DNA from 3 places in the Vibrio sp. 9-16B-A1 genome. Region 2 is predicted to be linked to each of the others. Evidence: predicted binding sites of a transcription regulator. Region 2 holds the regulator's gene; each other region holds the start of a gene.
What was found. Region 2 encodes MetJ, which represses methionine synthesis genes. Its sites were predicted from a motif close to TTAGACNTNTANANGTCTAA; they were not measured.
Positions count from the first base shown of each region.

Region 1: the regulator MetJ is predicted to act here: its motif matches at 4,306-4,325, upstream of metH (methionine synthase).
Region 3: the regulator MetJ is predicted to act here: its motif matches at 3,953-3,972, upstream of metN (methionine ABC transporter ATP-binding protein MetN).

Region 1 covers NZ_JBSDZD010000008.1:2,187-7,889, reverse strand. The annotation lists gene lysC (lysine-sensitive aspartokinase 3) at 1-306, shown strand, start outside; gene metH (methionine synthase) at 583-4,257, opposite strand; gene ACVB80_RS13775 (cation:proton antiporter) at 4,450-5,703, shown strand, end outside.
Region 2 covers NZ_JBSDZD010000017.1:43,906-49,608, forward strand. The annotation lists gene priA (primosomal protein N') at 1-608, opposite strand, end outside; gene rpmE (50S ribosomal protein L31) at 863-1,081, shown strand; gene ACVB80_RS21330 (malic enzyme-like NAD(P)-binding protein) at 1,324-2,583, shown strand; gene metJ (met regulon transcriptional regulator MetJ) at 2,759-3,079, opposite strand; gene ACVB80_RS21340 (O-succinylhomoserine (thiol)-lyase) at 3,344-4,510, shown strand; gene ACVB80_RS21345 (bifunctional aspartate kinase/homoserine dehydrogenase II) at 4,510-5,703, shown strand, end outside.
Region 3 covers NZ_JBSDZD010000006.1:92,576-98,278, forward strand. The annotation lists gene treC (alpha,alpha-phosphotrehalase) at 1-387, opposite strand, end outside; gene treB (PTS trehalose transporter subunit IIBC) at 454-1,878, opposite strand; gene treR (trehalose operon repressor TreR) at 2,026-2,973, opposite strand; gene ACVB80_RS11650 (MliC family protein) at 2,978-3,307, opposite strand; gene gmhB (D-glycero-beta-D-manno-heptose 1,7-bisphosphate 7-phosphatase) at 3,324-3,878, opposite strand; gene metN (methionine ABC transporter ATP-binding protein MetN) at 4,102-5,136, shown strand; gene ACVB80_RS11665 (methionine ABC transporter permease) at 5,126-5,703, shown strand, end outside.

The sequences.
Region 1 (5,703 bases), on a different contig from region 2:
AGTGTCTCCCTGACCCTGGATCAAACCAACACCGCTGGCGGGCCACCACAGCTTCCGCAGGCCGCACGGGAAGAGCTTGAAGCCATGTGCTCAGTAGAAGTAGAGCACGGCCTGAGCCTGGTGGCGCTTATCGGTAACAATATGAGTGACAGCAAAGGCTACGCCAAACAGGTATTCAGCACCCTGGAAGACGTCAACCTGCGCATGATCTGTTACGGTGCCAGCCCACACAACCTGTGCTTCCTGGTACATGAATCAGTGGCAAGAAGCGCGGTCCAGGCGCTGCATGCGGAGTTGTTTGAGTAAAAAACTGGTAACGAGGTTTCGTGATACGGGGGACGAGGACTGGCAGAGCCAGAAACAGGCTCCCGGTGCTCGGTGCTCGGTGCTCGGTGCTCGGTGCTCGGTGCTCGGTGCTCGGTGCTCGGTGCTCGGTGAGAAAGCTACCGGGTTATATCACGATCTGCAAAACAAAACCCGCAACCCCAGGACCGCGAACCACACACCATCAAGATCAAAAAAAGGAGCCGGCTGTTTAAACCCGCTCCTTTCCTTTTTTGGCACTATACCTTCACCGCGACCTTAGTTTATATTCGGCCCTAACCACTTCTCTGCTTCTTCCAGTGTCCAGCCTTTACGGCTCGCATAGTCTTCAACCTGATCCGGCTGGATTTGGGCGATGGCGAAGTAGCGGGAGTCCGGGTGCGAGAAGTACCAGCCGGAAACCGATGCGCCAGGCCACATAGCGTAGCTGGAAGTGAGTGACATACCTATGGTTTGTTCAACGTTCAGCATCTCCCACAGAGTACCTTTTTCGGTGTGTTCCGGGCAGGCCGGGTAACCTGGTGCCGGGCGGATGCCCTGGTATTTCTCCCGGATAAGATCATCGTTAGAGAGATTCTCCTGCGGAGAGTAGCCCCAGATCTCACGGCGGACTTTTTCGTGCAGGTACTCAGCAAAAGCTTCTGCCAGCCGGTCTGCGACCGCCTGGATCATGATCGCGTTGTAGTCATCGCCTCTGGCTTTAAACTCATCCGCCAGTTCCCGCTCGCCAACACCACCGGTCACGGCAAAGGCTCCGATCCAGTCAGGCTTGCCGCTCTCTTTTGGCGCGATATAGTCGGCCAGGCAGTAGTTGTAACCTTTCGGCTTCTCGGTTTGCTGACGGAGGTTGCGCAGCACATGCGCCACCTCTGTGCGGGACTCATCGCTGTAGACCTCAATATCATCACCCACGCTGGCCGCCGGGAACAGGGCACACATACCACGGGCCTTCATCAGGCCTTCGCTCTCAATTCTGTCCAGCCACTCACAAGCGTCCTGATAGAGGCGTTTCGCTTCTTCCCCGACCTCTTCGTGCTCCAGGATCGCCGGGAACTTGCCTACCAGCGACCAGGTCATAAAGAACGGTGTCCAGTCAATATAGTTACGCAGGGTCGCAACATCAAAATCATCGAATACATGCACTCCAGGTTTGGCCGGAACCGGAGGGGTATACTCCTGCCAGTCAATCGCTGCTCTGTTTGCCCGGGCTTTCTCCAGGGTTACCGGTGCCGTGCGCGGCTTCTTGCGGTTGTGCTGATCACGCACCCGTTCGTAGTCGAGGTCCAGCTTCTCCACAAAGGCCGGGCGCAGCTCATCAGACAGCAGTGAGGTACACACACCAACCGCCCGTGAAGCGTTGTTCACATAAACCACCGGCTTGTGATAGTTCTGCTCGATCTTCACCGCAGTATGCGCTTTCGACGTCGTTGCCCCACCGATCAGCAGAGGCAACTCAAAGCCCTGGCGCTCCATCTCTTTAGCGACGTGTACCATCTCATCCAGCGACGGGGTGATAAGTCCGGACAGACCGATGATATCGACATTCTCTTCTTTGGCGACTTTCAGGATCTGCTCGCAGGGCACCATCACGCCCAGGTCGATAATTTCAAAGTTATTACACTGCAGTACCACGCCGACGATGTTCTTACCGATATCGTGCACGTCACCTTTTACGGTCGCCAGCAGGATCTTTCCGTTGGAGGACCCGGATTGCTTCTGTGCATTAATATAAGGTTCCAGGTGAGCAACAGCCTGCTTCATTACCCGCGCCGATTTCACGACCTGAGGCAGGAACATCTTACCTTCACCAAACAGGTCACCGACCACGTTCATGCCGTCCATCAGTGGTCCTTCGATCACTTCCAGCGGCCTGGAAGCGTTCACCCTTGCTTCTTCGGTATCTTCTACGATGAATTCGGTAATCCCTTTCACCAGAGCATGCTCAAGGCGCTTGGCAACCGGCCAGCTGCGCCACGATAATGCTGAGGCATCATCCTGCTTACCGACCGCATTTGCCCGGTACTCTTCCGCAATATCCAGCAACCGCTCGGTTGCATCATCACGGCGGTTAAGTACCACATCTTCCACGGCATCACGCAGCTTCTCAGGAACGTTGTCATAAATTTCAAGCTGACCGGCGTTAACGATCCCCATATCCATACCATTTTTAAAACAGTGGTAGAGGAACACCGCGTGTATCGCTTCGCGAACGTAGTTATTGCCACGGAAAGAGAAAGAAACATTAGAAACGCCACCAGAAATCATGGCATGTGGCAGGTCGCGCTTAATATCGGCCACCGCTTCGATAAAGTCGACCGCGTAGTTATTGTGCTCATCGATACCGGTCGCGACTGCAAAGATGTTCGGGTCAAAGATAATATCTTCCGGCGGGAAGCCGACTTCATCGACCAGGATGCGGTAAGCCTTGCTGCAGATTTCAAGCTTACGCTCACGGGTTTCCGCCTGGCCAACTTCATCAAACGCCATCACAATCACGGCCGCACCGTAGCGGCGGATCAGCTTCGCCTGCTGAACAAACTTCTCTTTACCCTCTTTCAGCGAGATAGAGTTAACAATACCCTTGCCCTGAATACACTTCAGGCCAGCTTCGATCACTTCCCACTTGGAAGAGTCGACCATCACCGGTACTTTGGAGATCTCCGGCTCAGAGGCGCACAGGTTAAGAAAACGCACCATGCATGCCTCAGCATCGAGCATGCCTTCATCCATATTGATATCAATGATCTGTGCACCGTTTTCTACCTGCTGACGCGCGACTTCCAGCGCTTCATCGTACAATTCTTCTTTGATCAGACGTTTAAATCGCGCCGAACCCGTTACGTTGGTCCGTTCACCGACGTTAATAAACAGCGTCTCTTTCTCTATGGTCAGTGGCTCCAGGCCGGACAGGCGACAGGCGACCTTAAGCTCAGGCAAGGCACGGGGCTTCACTCCTTCCACCGCATTCGCCATCTGACGAATATGGTCGGGCGTGGTACCACAACAGCCGCCAACCATGTTAAGGAAGCCGGCTTTTGCCCACTCCCTGATATGTACAGCCATATCTTCTGGTGAAAGATCATATTCACCAAAGGCATTCGGCAGACCAGCGTTCGGGTGAGCTGATACATGACACTCACTAATACGCGACAGCTCTTCGACGTACTGACGCAGTTCATCCGGGCCCAGAGCACAGTTAAGGCCGAATGAAACCGGGTTTACGTGACGAAGCGCATTATAGAAAGCTTCTGTGGTTTGACCGGAAAGGGTACGTCCGGAAGCATCGGTGATGGTACCGGAGATCATTACCGGCAGCTCAGTACCCAGCTCTTCAAACACCGACTCAACCGCAAAAGCACACGCTTTGGCGTTAAGGGTATCGAAAATGGTTTCGATCAGGATCAGATCCGAGCCACCTTTGATAAGCGCCCGGGTGGATTCAGAATAAGCTTCGACCAGATCATCAAAGCTGACATTACGAAATCCCGGATCATTTACATCCGGTGAAATAGAACAGGTCCGGTTGGTAGGGCCGAGAACACCCGCCACATAGCGCGGGCGCTCTGGAGTACTCCACTCGTCTGCAGCAAGTCGCGCCAGGCGTGCTGCTTCAAAGTTAATCTCTTCGCTGAGCGACTCCATATCATAGTCGGCCATCGCGATAGTCGTAGCGTTAAAGGTATTGGTTTCGAGGATATCAGCCCCGGCTTCCAGGTACTGACCATGGATCTCTTTGATCAGATCCGGCTGCGTCAGCACCAAAAGATCGTTGTTCCCTTTCAGATCACAATGCCAGTCGGCAAAGCGCTCACCACGGTAGTCTTTCTCCTCCAGCTTATAGCCCTGGATCATGGTGCCCATACCACCGTCGATCAGCAAAATCCGTTGTGCCAATTGCGCTTCAATTTGTTCTCTTAACTTGCTTCCAGCCACACTACAGCCTCTTTCCTTGATTTATCACTCCATCCTACCATACGCCTTATAGAAATCCAGACGTCTAAAACAAGCCAGCTTGTTAATGACAGGTTACTCCACGCTATCTTTTTTATCTCAAAAAGCAATTGCTATTTAACGTCAGCCAATACAAAATCCGGTAAATTCACATTTTGTTACAAATGGGAAAGTATGTCGGTTTATTACACTCTCTGTTTTCTTTCCGCCGCCGCGATGTTGATCGCTTTTATCAACAGTAAGCTGGTTGGAATGCAAACCACTATTGCCATCACGGCAGGCGCACTGCTGCTGTCACTGCTGATCATTATTGCCGGTCAGAATGACTGGTTTTATCTTACAGATATTGCCGTTGAAACCATGGCTGCTATCAATTTTGAATCCTTCCTGCTCAAAGGCGTGCTGGGATTTCTGCTCTTCGCTGGTGGGCTGGGAATAAAGCTGCCCAATATGAAAGCTCAGAAATGGGAAATCACCATTCTGGCACTGGGTGCAACCCTGGTCTCCACTTTCCTTATCGGGGCTGGTTTATATGGTATCTGTAAGCTGATCGGCATCCCGCTGGATTTTGTCTACTGCCTGCTGTTTGGCGCGCTGATCTCACCGACCGACCCCATTGCAGTGCTGGCGATCGTGAAAAAACTAAACGCACCCGAACAAATTTCTATCCAGATAGAGGGAGAGTCACTGTTTAACGATGGTTTTGGCCTGGTAATCTTCGTTACTCTCTACTCACTGGCATTTGGCGGAGAAGCGCCGACTTTCAGCGGAGTCAGCCTGCTGTTTTTGCAGGAAGCCGTCGGAGGTATCGTCTATGGCCTGCTGCTGGGGCTGCTTTTCCATTACCTGATCAGTGCAACCAATGACCACTCTATGGAATTGCTGCTGACCATTGGTGTCCCTACCGCAGGCTATGTGTTTGCTGATGTCATCCATGTATCCGGCCCACTGGCGATGGTCGTATCCGGAATTATGATCGGTAACTGGACCCGCTTTGTCGGCTTTTCCAGAGAGAGTGAAGAACACCTGGACCATTTCTGGGAGCTGGTCGATGAGTTTCTCAATGGTGTTCTGTTCCTGCTGATCGGTATGTCGATGCTGCTGTTTAAGTTCCACTCTGAAGACTGGCTGCTGATGGCCACTGCTGTGCCGCTGGTACTTGGCGTACGCTATATCAGTGTTAAGCTGGCTTATCTCGGCTTTGAGCGCTGCCGCAGTTACAATCCCTGGTCAGTAAGAATACTCACCTGGGGTGGATTGAGAGGCGGGCTCGCGCTGGCGATGGCGCTTTCAGTCCCATCCGGCATCCTGGTGGTACCGGACAAACTGATCGATGTGAAAGAGATCATTCTGGTGATGACCTACGCAGTGGTTGTGTTCTCAATCCTTGTTCAGGGCTCAACCATCACCTCAATGATTGAAAAAGCC
Region 2 (5,703 bases):
TCCTGGTTGAGCCGGGGCTTGTCAGCATCGGTTTCCACCGACTCCGGCCATGGGGCCGCTTTGGGCAGGGTCTGTTTTTGTTCCGCCCAGCCTTTTTCCTGCAGTGCTTTGAGTACCTGAGTGGTGATCTCTTCTTCTGCAAATTTCTCTGCCGCGACCGGCCCGTGTTGCAGCAGGTGCATGGCGCGGGCCTGTTTGACCGCCCGGCCAAATCCCTGCATCAGCTGATCGCGTCCGGCCGGGGTGATGTGCCAGCTGACCTGAGGCGTCAGCGCGGCAGGCTTGCCTTTGCGCAGCAGCGCCGGCATGGCATTGGCCAGGGTGTCACCGAGCGGGTGCTGATAAAACTGAGCGCACCAGTTTAAGAGCTCATACAGCGGGGTGGGCCAGAGCGGTGCGTTGTCGAGTACTTCTTTAACCGGTTTGAGCTGGTTAAAAGGGTAGTCGGAGTGGTCAGTCAGACCGGTGATGATGCCGACCAGGGCCTGGCGGCCAAATGAGACCGATACCCGTCCGCCCACCACGGGGCTCTGGCCCGGGGCTATCCGGTAGTCAAAACGCTTGTCGAGCGGGACGGGCAGGGCAACCTGGACGATGGTCGGGGACATAAACAACACTAAATAAAAGCAGAAAAAGTGGCGTCATTGTAGCAACGAATGCCGGGGAGCAAAAACAGCGGCTGACCAGCTCAGCGCAACTGATAAAAAAATGGACAAAAAAGTATCAAATTGGTTGATCCGCTGCACACTATTCATTACTATACTGCGCCTTGAACGACGCAACCTGCGTCACTGATTTGTAAATTACGTGTGGTGTCCGGCTCAGATTCGGATAGCGACACGGCCCAATTGAGGTTATCCCTATGAAAACTGGTATCCACCCAGAATACAAAGCTGTTAAAGCAACTTGTTCTTGTGGCAACTCTTTCGAGTTCAACTCAACTCTGACTAAAGAGTCTATCCACTTGGACGTATGTGACAAGTGTCACCCATTCTACACTGGTAAGCAGCGTATCGTTGACACCGGTGGCCGTGTTGACCGCTTCAACAAGCGTTTCGGTGCACTGTCTAGCAAGAAGTAATTCTGCTGAACGAATTCAAAAAGGACGCCCAGGCGTCCTTTTTTCGTATCTGATATTCCCTCTCTCCTTTCTGTCTGCGCATTGTTTGAACTGCGCCTGAATCCTTCCGGCTCCTCTTTCGTTTGAATCACAATTCAGGGCTATGGTTGTTGACTTTTTATCTGGGCACCCGGTCTGACATCCGGTATTATACAGCGCTCGTGTAACCTTTTCGTAACCTCACACAGCAGGATCCTGTCATCATGTCCGAAGACAACAGCCAAAATGATTTCCGCCAACAGGCACTGGACTACCACGCATTTCCGACCGCAGGCAAAATTGGTGTCGAGCTGACCAAGCCAGCCAATACCGCCGAAGACCTGGCACTGGCCTACAGCCCGGGTGTGGCTGAGCCGGTACGCGAGATCGCGCAGAATGCTGATAACGTTTATAAGTACACCGCGAAAGGAAACATGGTGGCGGTGATCTCTAACGGTACCGCGATTCTGGGTCTGGGTAATCTGGGCCCGCTGGCATCCAAACCGGTTATGGAAGGCAAAGCGCTGCTGTTCAAGCGCTTTGCAGGACTGGATTCGATTGATATCGAAGTGAAACACCGCACTATCGAAGAGTTTGTCGATACCGTAGCGAACATCGCCGATACTTTTGGTGGTATTAACCTGGAAGACATCAAAGCACCTGACTGCTTTGAGATTGAGCGCCAGCTTATTGAACGCTGTGACGTACCGGTTTTCCACGATGATCAGCACGGCACCGCGATTGTAACCGCAGCAGGTATGCTGAACGCGATTGAACTGCAGGGTAAAGAGCTGTCTGAATCGACCATCGTGTGTCTGGGCGCAGGCGCAGCCGCCGTGGCCTGTATGGAGCTGCTGATCAAATGTGGTGCGCAGCGTGAGAAGATCTACATGCTGGACCGCAAAGGCGTGATCCACACCCGCCGCGATGATCTGAATGAGTACAAGAAGCTGTTCGCCAATAATACTGACAAGCGTACCCTGGAAGATGTGATCGAAGGTGCCGACCTGTTCCTCGGTGTATCCGGCCCGAATTTGCTTCCTCCGGAAGCGCTGAAGCTGATGGCTGACAAGCCGGTGGTCTTCGCCTGTTCAAACCCGGATCCTGAGATCAAGCCTGAGCTGGCACACGAAGTCCGTGATGACCTGATCATGGGTACCGGCCGTTCGGACTACCCGAACCAGGTAAACAACGTTATTTGTTTCCCGTTTATTTTCCGTGGCGCACTGGATGTACGTGCCAGTGAGATCAACGATGAAATGAAACTGGCCGCGGTCGATGCGATCCGCCAGCTGGCCAAAGAGCCGGTACCGGCAGAAGTACTGACTGCCGCCGGTGTTGATGCGCTGGAATTTGGTTCGGGCTACATCATCCCGAAACCGATGGACCCGCGCCTGCTGCCACGCGTCGCCAAAGCGGTCGCCCAGGCGGCTGTTGATTCAGGCGTTGCCCGAATCGAAATGCCGGAAAATTATATGGCGTAATAAAAAAAGGTGCCCGGGTGGCACCTTTTTTTATGGTTGCGTGGTACGTGGTACGTGGTACGTGGTACGTGGTACGGAAAGCGGAACCTGTACCATTATCAGGCACACATAATGTTCAGCGCATTCCCCGCGTCCCCCGAAGCGAAGCGCCCGCGAACCGCGCACCAAGAGTTACTTACTCCTCATCAAACGCTTCGAACGCAATGCCCATTTCCGTCATCAGTGCTTTTACTTCTGCCGGGATGTCGTCAGGGCGGTCTTTACGCAGATCTTCATCGGTCGGCAGGGGCTGGCCGGTGTATGCGTGCAGGAACGCTTCACACAGCAGCTCGCTGTTGGTGGCGTGGCGCAGGTTATTGACCTGGCGGCGGGTGCGCTCGTCGGTCAGTATCTTCAACACTTTCAGTGGGATAGATACCGTAATTTTCTTAACTTGCTCGCTCTTCTTACCATGCTCGGCGTAAGGGCTAATGTATTCGCCGTTCCAGTCTGCCATTGCGCACCTTTAATTATGCTTGTCGTAGATATGAGACCGGGTCGGCCATAAGGCGGCTCAATCTCTGAATAGGGGGTGATTTTAGCGACTTTTACCGCCACAAGCAAAGACATATAGACGTCCAGAAGTGTTGACGTCCAGTTTTGTGACCGGTACAGTGTTGGATAACGCGACTGACCGCGAGAAAGTATTACGCCGTATGTTGTCCGGCAGCCATTACTGGTATAACAGATAACAATGAACATGGAAAGGAAGACCAGTCTTATGAGTGAGCGTAAGCCAGCAACCATTGCTGTCCGCACCGGCATAGAGGAAGACAGCCAGTATCATGCCGTTGTTCCCCCGATTTATCTGTCCACCAATTACGGTTTTCCCGCCTTTGGTGACGTCCCCAAGTATGACTACACCCGTTCAGGTAACCCTAACCGCTCTCAGCTGGAGCGGGCGCTGGCCGGGCTCGAATCCGGCGAAGGAGCGGTGATCACCAATACCGGTACCGCTGCGATCAACCTGTGGGTGACCAGTCAGCTTGGTCCGGATGACCTGATTGTTGCTCCTCACGACTGCTATGGCGGCACATACCGTTTACTCAATACCCGCGCCCTGAAAGGGGACTTCAAAGTTGCTTTTGTGGACCAGTCTGATCAGCAGGCACTGGCCGGCGCACTGGCGAAAAAGCCAAAACTGGTGCTGCTTGAAACCCCGTCCAACCCGCTGGTGCGGGTCGTGGACATTGCTCATGTGTGTGAGCTGGCCCATGACGCAGGCGCGCTGGTGGCGGTCGATAATACTTTTCTGACACCCGTGTATCAAAAGCCGCTGGAGCTGGGTGCGGATTTCGTCATTCATTCCACCACCAAGTACATCAACGGTCACTCGGATGTGATCGGCGGGGTGGTGATCTGCCGCTCGGCGCAGCAGGCTGAAGAGCTGGCCTGGTGGGGCAACTGCCTCGGCGCGACCGGTACTCCGTTTGACAGCTATATGACCCTGCGCGGCCTGCGCACCCTTGGAGCGCGGATGCGCCAGCACGAAGAGAACGCCAATCTGATCCTGGCGTACCTGCAGGGCGAAGCGCTGGTGGGAACCCTGTATCACCCGAGTCTGCCGGACCATCCTGGCCATGAGATCGCAAAGCGTCAGCAGAGCGGTTTTGGCTCGATGCTGAGCTTTGAGTTTGCCGGTGACCAGCCGCAGCTGGAGTGTTTTGTCGGTGCGCTGAAACTCTTCTCGCTGGCAGAGTCGCTCGGCGGAGTGGAGAGTCTTATCTGTCACCCAAGCTCGATGACGCACAGGGCGATGAGCGATGAAGCTCAGCTGGAAGCAGGTGTGACCACCAGACTGCTGCGCCTGTCGGTCGGCCTGGAAGACAGTGATGATCTGATCGCAGACCTGAAGCAGGCATTTGAACAGGCCAGGGAGGCAAACTGATGAGTGAACTGAGACAGCTGCACAAATTTGGCGGCAGCAGCCTGGCGGATGCTGAGTGTTATCAGCGGGTGGTTGGGATCCTGCGTGAATACTCACGTCCGGACGACCTGGTGGTGGTATCGGCTGCCGGCAGTACCACCAACAAGCTGCTGGCCTGGCTGGCTGCGCTGGATAAAGACGGCCGGGTAGCGCATGAACACCTGCAGGCGCTGCGTCAGTTCCAGACCGGGCTGGTGGAGTCACTGCTCAATGAGGCGTATGCGGAACCTTTGCTGGTCCAGCTGGCTCAGGAGTTCAGCGCACTGGGTGAGCTGACCGCTCCGCTGACGGAAGCGCAGAAAGCGGCCGCTCTGGGTCACGGTGAAGTCTGGTCGGCCCGTTTGCTGGCTGCATTGTTGTGTCAGTCGGACCTGGAGTCTGCCTGGCTCGATTCGCGCGATTTTCTGCGCGCAGAAGCCGGTGCCCAGCCAGAAGTGGACCGGGCGCGCTCCTGGCCGCTGATCAAAGCCTCACTTGCCCAGCATTCACACCGCCGGCTGGTGATCACCGGCTTTATGGCCCGTAATGAAAGCGGGGAGACGGTGCTGCTGGGCCGGAACGGCTCTGACTATTCGGCCACTGTTATCGGCGCGCTGGCAGAAGCGGGCCGGGTTACCATCTGGAGTGATGTGGCCGGGGTATTCAGTGCGGACCCGCGTAAAGTGGAAGATGCCTGCCTGTTACCGCTGCTGCGCCTGGATGAAGCCAGTGAACTGGCGCGCCTCGCTGCACCGGTACTGCACAGCCGTACCCTGCAGCCGGTCGCCCAGAGCGCGATGGATCTGCATTTGCGCTGCAGCTATCAGCCAGAGTCCGGTTCGACCCGTATTGAGCGGGTACTGGCGTCTGGTCGCGGTGCGAAAATTATTACCTCCCTGGATGAAGTGCTGCTGCTTCAGCTGCGCTTTGCCCACGGACACGATTTTGAGCGACAGCAGCAGGAAGTGCTGGCCTCGCTGACCCGGGCTCAGATCCAGCCGCTGGCGTTTGAAGCCCAGGCGGATCAGGGTTGCCTGCTGCTGGCCTATACCGCTGAAGTAGCGGGTGAGGCGCTGCGCTATTTGCAGGATCTCAGTATCGAAGGCGAACTGAGACTTAAAGAGGGCTACTCGCTGGTGGCTGCCGTTGGAGCCGGGGTGACCAGTAACCCGAAT
Region 3 (5,703 bases), on a different contig from region 2:
AGGGCTCTCTTTATCGCCCAGAGCAGACTGGAACCAGTGGTGATCAGTTGAAGTATGGTTAACCACAATATCCATGATAATACGGATGCCGCGCTGGTGTGCTTCGGCAAGTAACTGCTCAAAATCAGCCATGGTGCCGAAATCAGGGTTGATCGCGTAATAGTCGGAAATATCGTAACCATTGTCGATCATTGGAGACTGGTAAACCGGGGTCAGCCAGATAGCGTCAACGCCGAGTTTGTGCAGGTAGTCCAGCTTAGAAATGATTCCCTGAATATCGCCGGTGCCGCGTCCTGCGCTGTCACAAAAGCTTTTCGGATAAATTTGATAAACGGTTGCCGTGCGCCACCAGTCGGCAGCCTGTCCGTCTTTAAGTACTGCAGTCATTTCTGAGCTCTCTCGTTATAAGACTTGATACGGGGGAAGGCGGGCCAAAGCCCGCCTTAAATGATGTTATGCACTAACCGGAGACAGTTCGCCTTTGCCCTGGGCGCGCTTGTAGAGGAACAGGGTCAGAGTGACCGGAACCGCGATAGCCACCAGCATTGCAATCAGGAAGATGGTCCAGTACTGAGGCTGAATCGACAGGATACCCGGCAGACCGCCAACACCGATGCCGTTTGCCATCACACCTGCGCTGCCACAGATAGCCGCTGCCAGTGCAGAGCCGATCATCGCGCTCAGCATAGGAAACTTGTATTTCAGGTTGATACCGTACATCGCCGGCTCAGTTACACCCAGGTAGGCTGAAATTGCTGCCGGTACTGAGATATCGCGCTCGCCTTCTTTGCGGCTGATCAGGATGATACCCACAACTGCTGACGCCTGAGCGATGTTAGACAGGGCAATCAGAGGCCAGATTGGCGTGCCGCCCAGTTCCTGCATCAGCTGCAGATCCACGGCGTTGGTAGTGTGGTGCACACCGGTAATCACCAGCGGAGCGTACAGGAAACCAAAGATCATAGAGCCCAGTACCGCAAAGTCACCAGTCATCGCCGCTTTCGCTGCCATTGCCACACCGTCACCCAGTACGCGGCCAAACGGACCGATCAGAGCGTGTGCCAGAATCACAGACAGGATGATAGAGACAAATGGCACCACAACCAGGTAGAGGTAAGCCGGTACAATGCGTTTCAGATTGGTCTCGATAAACGCCAGCGCTATACCTGCCAGCATCGCCGGGATCACCTGAGCCTGATAACCCACTTTCTCAATCACAAACAGACCGAAGTCCCACACTTCCGGAGCCTGCTTACCGATAAGGTAGGCGTTCATCAGCTGCGGAGAGACCAGGGTAACACCCAGGGTAATACCCAGGATTGGGGTACCGCCGAGTTTTTTCACCGTAGACCAGCACACACCAACCGGCAGGAAGAAGAAGATCGCTTCACCAATCAGCCACAGGAAGGAGTGAACCGTTGCCCAGAACTGACTGATTTCAGTCAGGGTCTGACCATCAAACATTCTGATGTCGCCAATCACATTACGGAAGCCAAGAATAAGACCACCGGTAATGATTGCAGGGAGCAGGGGAACAAAAATTTCAGCAAGATGGGAGATCCCACGCTCAAGAATGTTCATGTTCTGGCGTGCAGCCAGTTTGGCTTCGTCTTTCGATGCCGCCTGAGCGCCCGACTGGTCTACCAGCATCTTGTAGACTTCATCCACTTCCGTGCCGATCACGACCTGAAACTGACCAGCGTTAGTAAAGCAGCCTTTTACGATTGGCAGTGCTTCCAGACCGGCTTTGTCCGCTGCGTCTGTGTCGTTCAGTACGAAGCGAAGACGCGTCAGACAGTGGCTGACGCTGGCGATGTTATCGCTGCCGCCGACCAGCTCAATAAGACGCGTGATGTCCTGGCTCGCTATCTTACTCATAGTATTGTCCACCCTATTGGAGTTGTGTTCATATAATTTGGGACTGTTCCCATTTCTTGAGCTAATGGTGCCAAACAAAATTATAAATAAAAATGGGAACAGTCCCATTAATTGAACACGGTCACATAAAAAGTGTAGAAGAAACGATCAATGGGTGACAGGTTTCAGGGTGATATGTTCGACAGAAACCTGTTCTGAAAGCTGATTAATCAATAGCTTAGATGCGGTTTCACCGGCTGTGTGATAGCCGGGGTCGATACTGTAGGTATTGGGAAACAGAAATGAGAGCATGGGATTACCGCCCACACCAGTCACCCGAATGTCATGACGGCCCAGCTCCTGCAGGCGTTTGATGACGCCAAGGGCGAGCGTATCACTGGCACAGGCGATTGCCTGTGGCTCATGCTCAAGCAGCTGATCGACAAGGGAATAGGCACTCTCGTGGCTCAGCTCACCGGTCACAGCGCGCGGCTGGCGCTCCGCTCTTTGACACCAGCTTCGGTAAGCCTCAAGACGCATCAGACCCGTGGTCCGGTCAGACGGATCCACGCCAAGATAGGCTATATCGTCTATCCCCTGCCCGCTCAGATGCTCCAGCGCACTCTCGATCACCGCCTGGTTATCGTAGTTCACCGAGGATACATTGTCGGTATCCATGGCGATCACCACAATGCGGTGTTGCCAGGATTCCAGCGCAGCCACATCACAGCCGGTAAAACCAAACACGATCACCCCGTCAACGTTGCGCCGTTTGAGCACTTCAAGGTGTTCGTTGGTTTTATCCCGGTCAAACTGGCTCTCCATGATCACCACGTCGTATCCGGCCTGATAGAGGCAGGAAAGTATGGCACTGACCACCCGGTTCTCAGACGGTGAGTCGAGACGGGAGATGATCACCCCGATCACTTTCTGACTGCCACCGCGCATCGACTGGGCCGATTTGGACGGCACATAGCCGGACTCAGCGATCACCCGCTCCACCTTTTCACGGGTGGCCGGTTTCACTTTCGGGTCATTGGTCAGAACGCGGGATACAGTCGATTTGCCGACACCGGCCAGACGGGCAATATCCAGGATGGTCAGTTTCTTATTCATGGGATTACTCGCTGCTCAGCGGCTCCAGATTTTGATACGGCTGAGGCTGGGTACAGATCTGAATCGGATAACTTTTCCATTTCATGCTCATCTGCGCGCCTTTAAACCACAGTTGCAGCGACTGATCGGCAGACTGGTATTTCTCGCCCGAAGCGGCAGGCACGCGGGTCAGCAGAAAACGCTCATTGTTGATCTCTGCCTGAACTTCCTGGTCGCCAAAGCGGACCACACCCACTTCAAATTCGTTGGCACACTGATAAGTCAGATCTTCCGGCGGCGGCTCAGAAGCGCATCCACCCAGCGCCAGCGCGGCAATAAACAGTCCTTTTTTCATCCGGCGACTCCCGCGCTTATTTCTGACTCAGGTATTCAGGTACATCGGCAATACTGCCCAGTACCGCATCCGCCAGCGCTTCACCTTTTTCCGTCACCGGCTTACCGGTACGTACCAGCAGCTTACAACCAACGCCGGCTGCTTCTGCTGCCATCATATCTTCCGCTTTATCGCCCACCATCACCGAGCGGGCCATATCGATTTTGAGGAAGTCACGGGCAGAGATAAACATGCCAGGTTTTGGCTTGCGACATTCACAGTCCTGTTTGTAATCACCAATGCCGTGCTCAGCGTGGTGCGGACAATAATAGAAACCGTCAAACTCAACCCCATGATCGACAAAGTTCCAGTCCATCCACTGGGTCAGCGACAGAAAACGGTCTTCACTAAACTTACCCCGCGCGATGCCTGACTGATTGGTGACCAGCACCAGCAGATAGCCCATCTCTTTCAGCTTGCGGGTTGCTTCGAACACCCCGTCAATATACTCAAAATCGTGCTCATCATGGACATAGCCATGGTCCACATTAATCACACCATCTCGATCCAAAAACACGGCAGGTTTAGCCAAAATCACGTCCTCTTTAGGGTTAACTGGCCAAATTATTACACGCTTTATAACGCTTAGCACTAATGAATTCTTTTTTAGACGTCTAGACGTAAAAATATCTATTGACTCAGAAACACGAAACCCATAGCATCAACTAACATTAAGGCACAAAAATGAAATTATCTGCTGAACAGTTGCGACATGTTCAATATATTTCATTAACAAAGCCAGCACAGGATGAAAGATGATTGAGATAAAGGACGTTAACAAGATTTTCTATCAGGGCAGCAGGGAAATCCATGCACTGAAAGAAATCAATCTGACCGTGGCACCGGGCACCATCTTTGGTGTTATCGGCTCATCCGGTGCGGGGAAAAGTACCCTGATCCGCTGCGTCAACATGCTTGAGATCCCAACCTCAGGTTCAGTCATCGTAGATGGGACGGACCTGACCCAACTTTCCAAATCAGAGCTAAGCCAGGCGCGCCGCGACATTGGCATGATCTTCCAGCACTTTAACCTGCTCTCATCGCGCACCGTGTTTGACAACGTAGCGCTGCCTTTAGAACTGGCAGGCAAAGAGCGCGCTCATATTGAAACCAAAGTCAGCGAGCTGCTGACCCTGGTTGGCCTTGCCGACAAGCGTGACACTTACCCGTCAAACTTAAGTGGCGGCCAGAAGCAGCGCGTCGCGATTGCCCGCGCACTGGCAACCGACCCTAAAGTGCTGCTGTGTGACGAAGCCACCAGTGCGCTGGATCCGGCGACAACCCAGTCAATCCTCGAACTGTTAAAAGAGATCAACCGCAAACTCAACATCACCATACTGCTGATCACCCACGAAATGGACGTGGTAAAAAGCATCTGTCATGAAGTGGCGATCATCGGTGACGGTGAACTGGTTGAAAAAGGCAGCGTGGGCGAAATCTTTGCTCACCCGAAAACAGAGCTCGCACACCAGTTTATCCGCTCGACCCTGGACCTTTCGATTCCGGAAGATTACCAGCAGCGCCTCCAGACCACCCGAGTGGAAGGCAGCTACCCGCTGGTACGCCTGGAATTTACCGGCGCAACGGTTGATGCGCCGCTGATGACCCAGATCGCCCGTAAATACAACATCGATGTCAGTATTCTCAGCTCAGATTTGGATTACGCCGGTGGAGTGAAATTCGGCATGATGGTGGCGGAGCTGTTTGGCAGCGAAGCCGATGACAACGCAGCGATTGAGTTTCTGCGTGAGCACAATGTAAAAGTGGAGGTACTGGGTTATGTCCTTTAATACAGTTAGCGAATGGCTGAGCCTGAACAGTAACCTGCTGCTTGGTGCGACCTGGGAAACCCTGTATATGGTCGCGGTCGCCGGTATCGTCGGCTTTGCAGTCGGTATTCCGCTGGGCGTTATCCTGCATACCAGCAAAAAAGGCGGCCTGCTGGAAAACACCAAACTCAATGCGATTCTGGGGGCCATCGTCAATATTGGCCGATCAGTGCCTTTCCTGGTCCTGATGGTCGCCATTATCCCGGTAACCAAACTGCTGGTTGGCACCTTCATCGGCACGACCGCGGCCATCGTACCGCTGACCATCGGCGCAATACCGTTTGTAGCCCGCCTGATTGAGGGCGCGCTGCTGGAAGTGCCGACCGGCCTGGTAGAAGCGGCTCAGTCCATGGGCGCCACCCCGGTGCAGATCATCACCAAAGTGCTGCTTCCGGAAGCGATGCCAACCATCGTCAACTCAGTCACCATTACCCTGGTGACCCTGGTCAGCTACTCTGCAATGGCCGGTACGGTGGGTGGTGGCGGTCTGGGTGATGTAGCCATTCGCTATGGCTTCCACCGCTATGA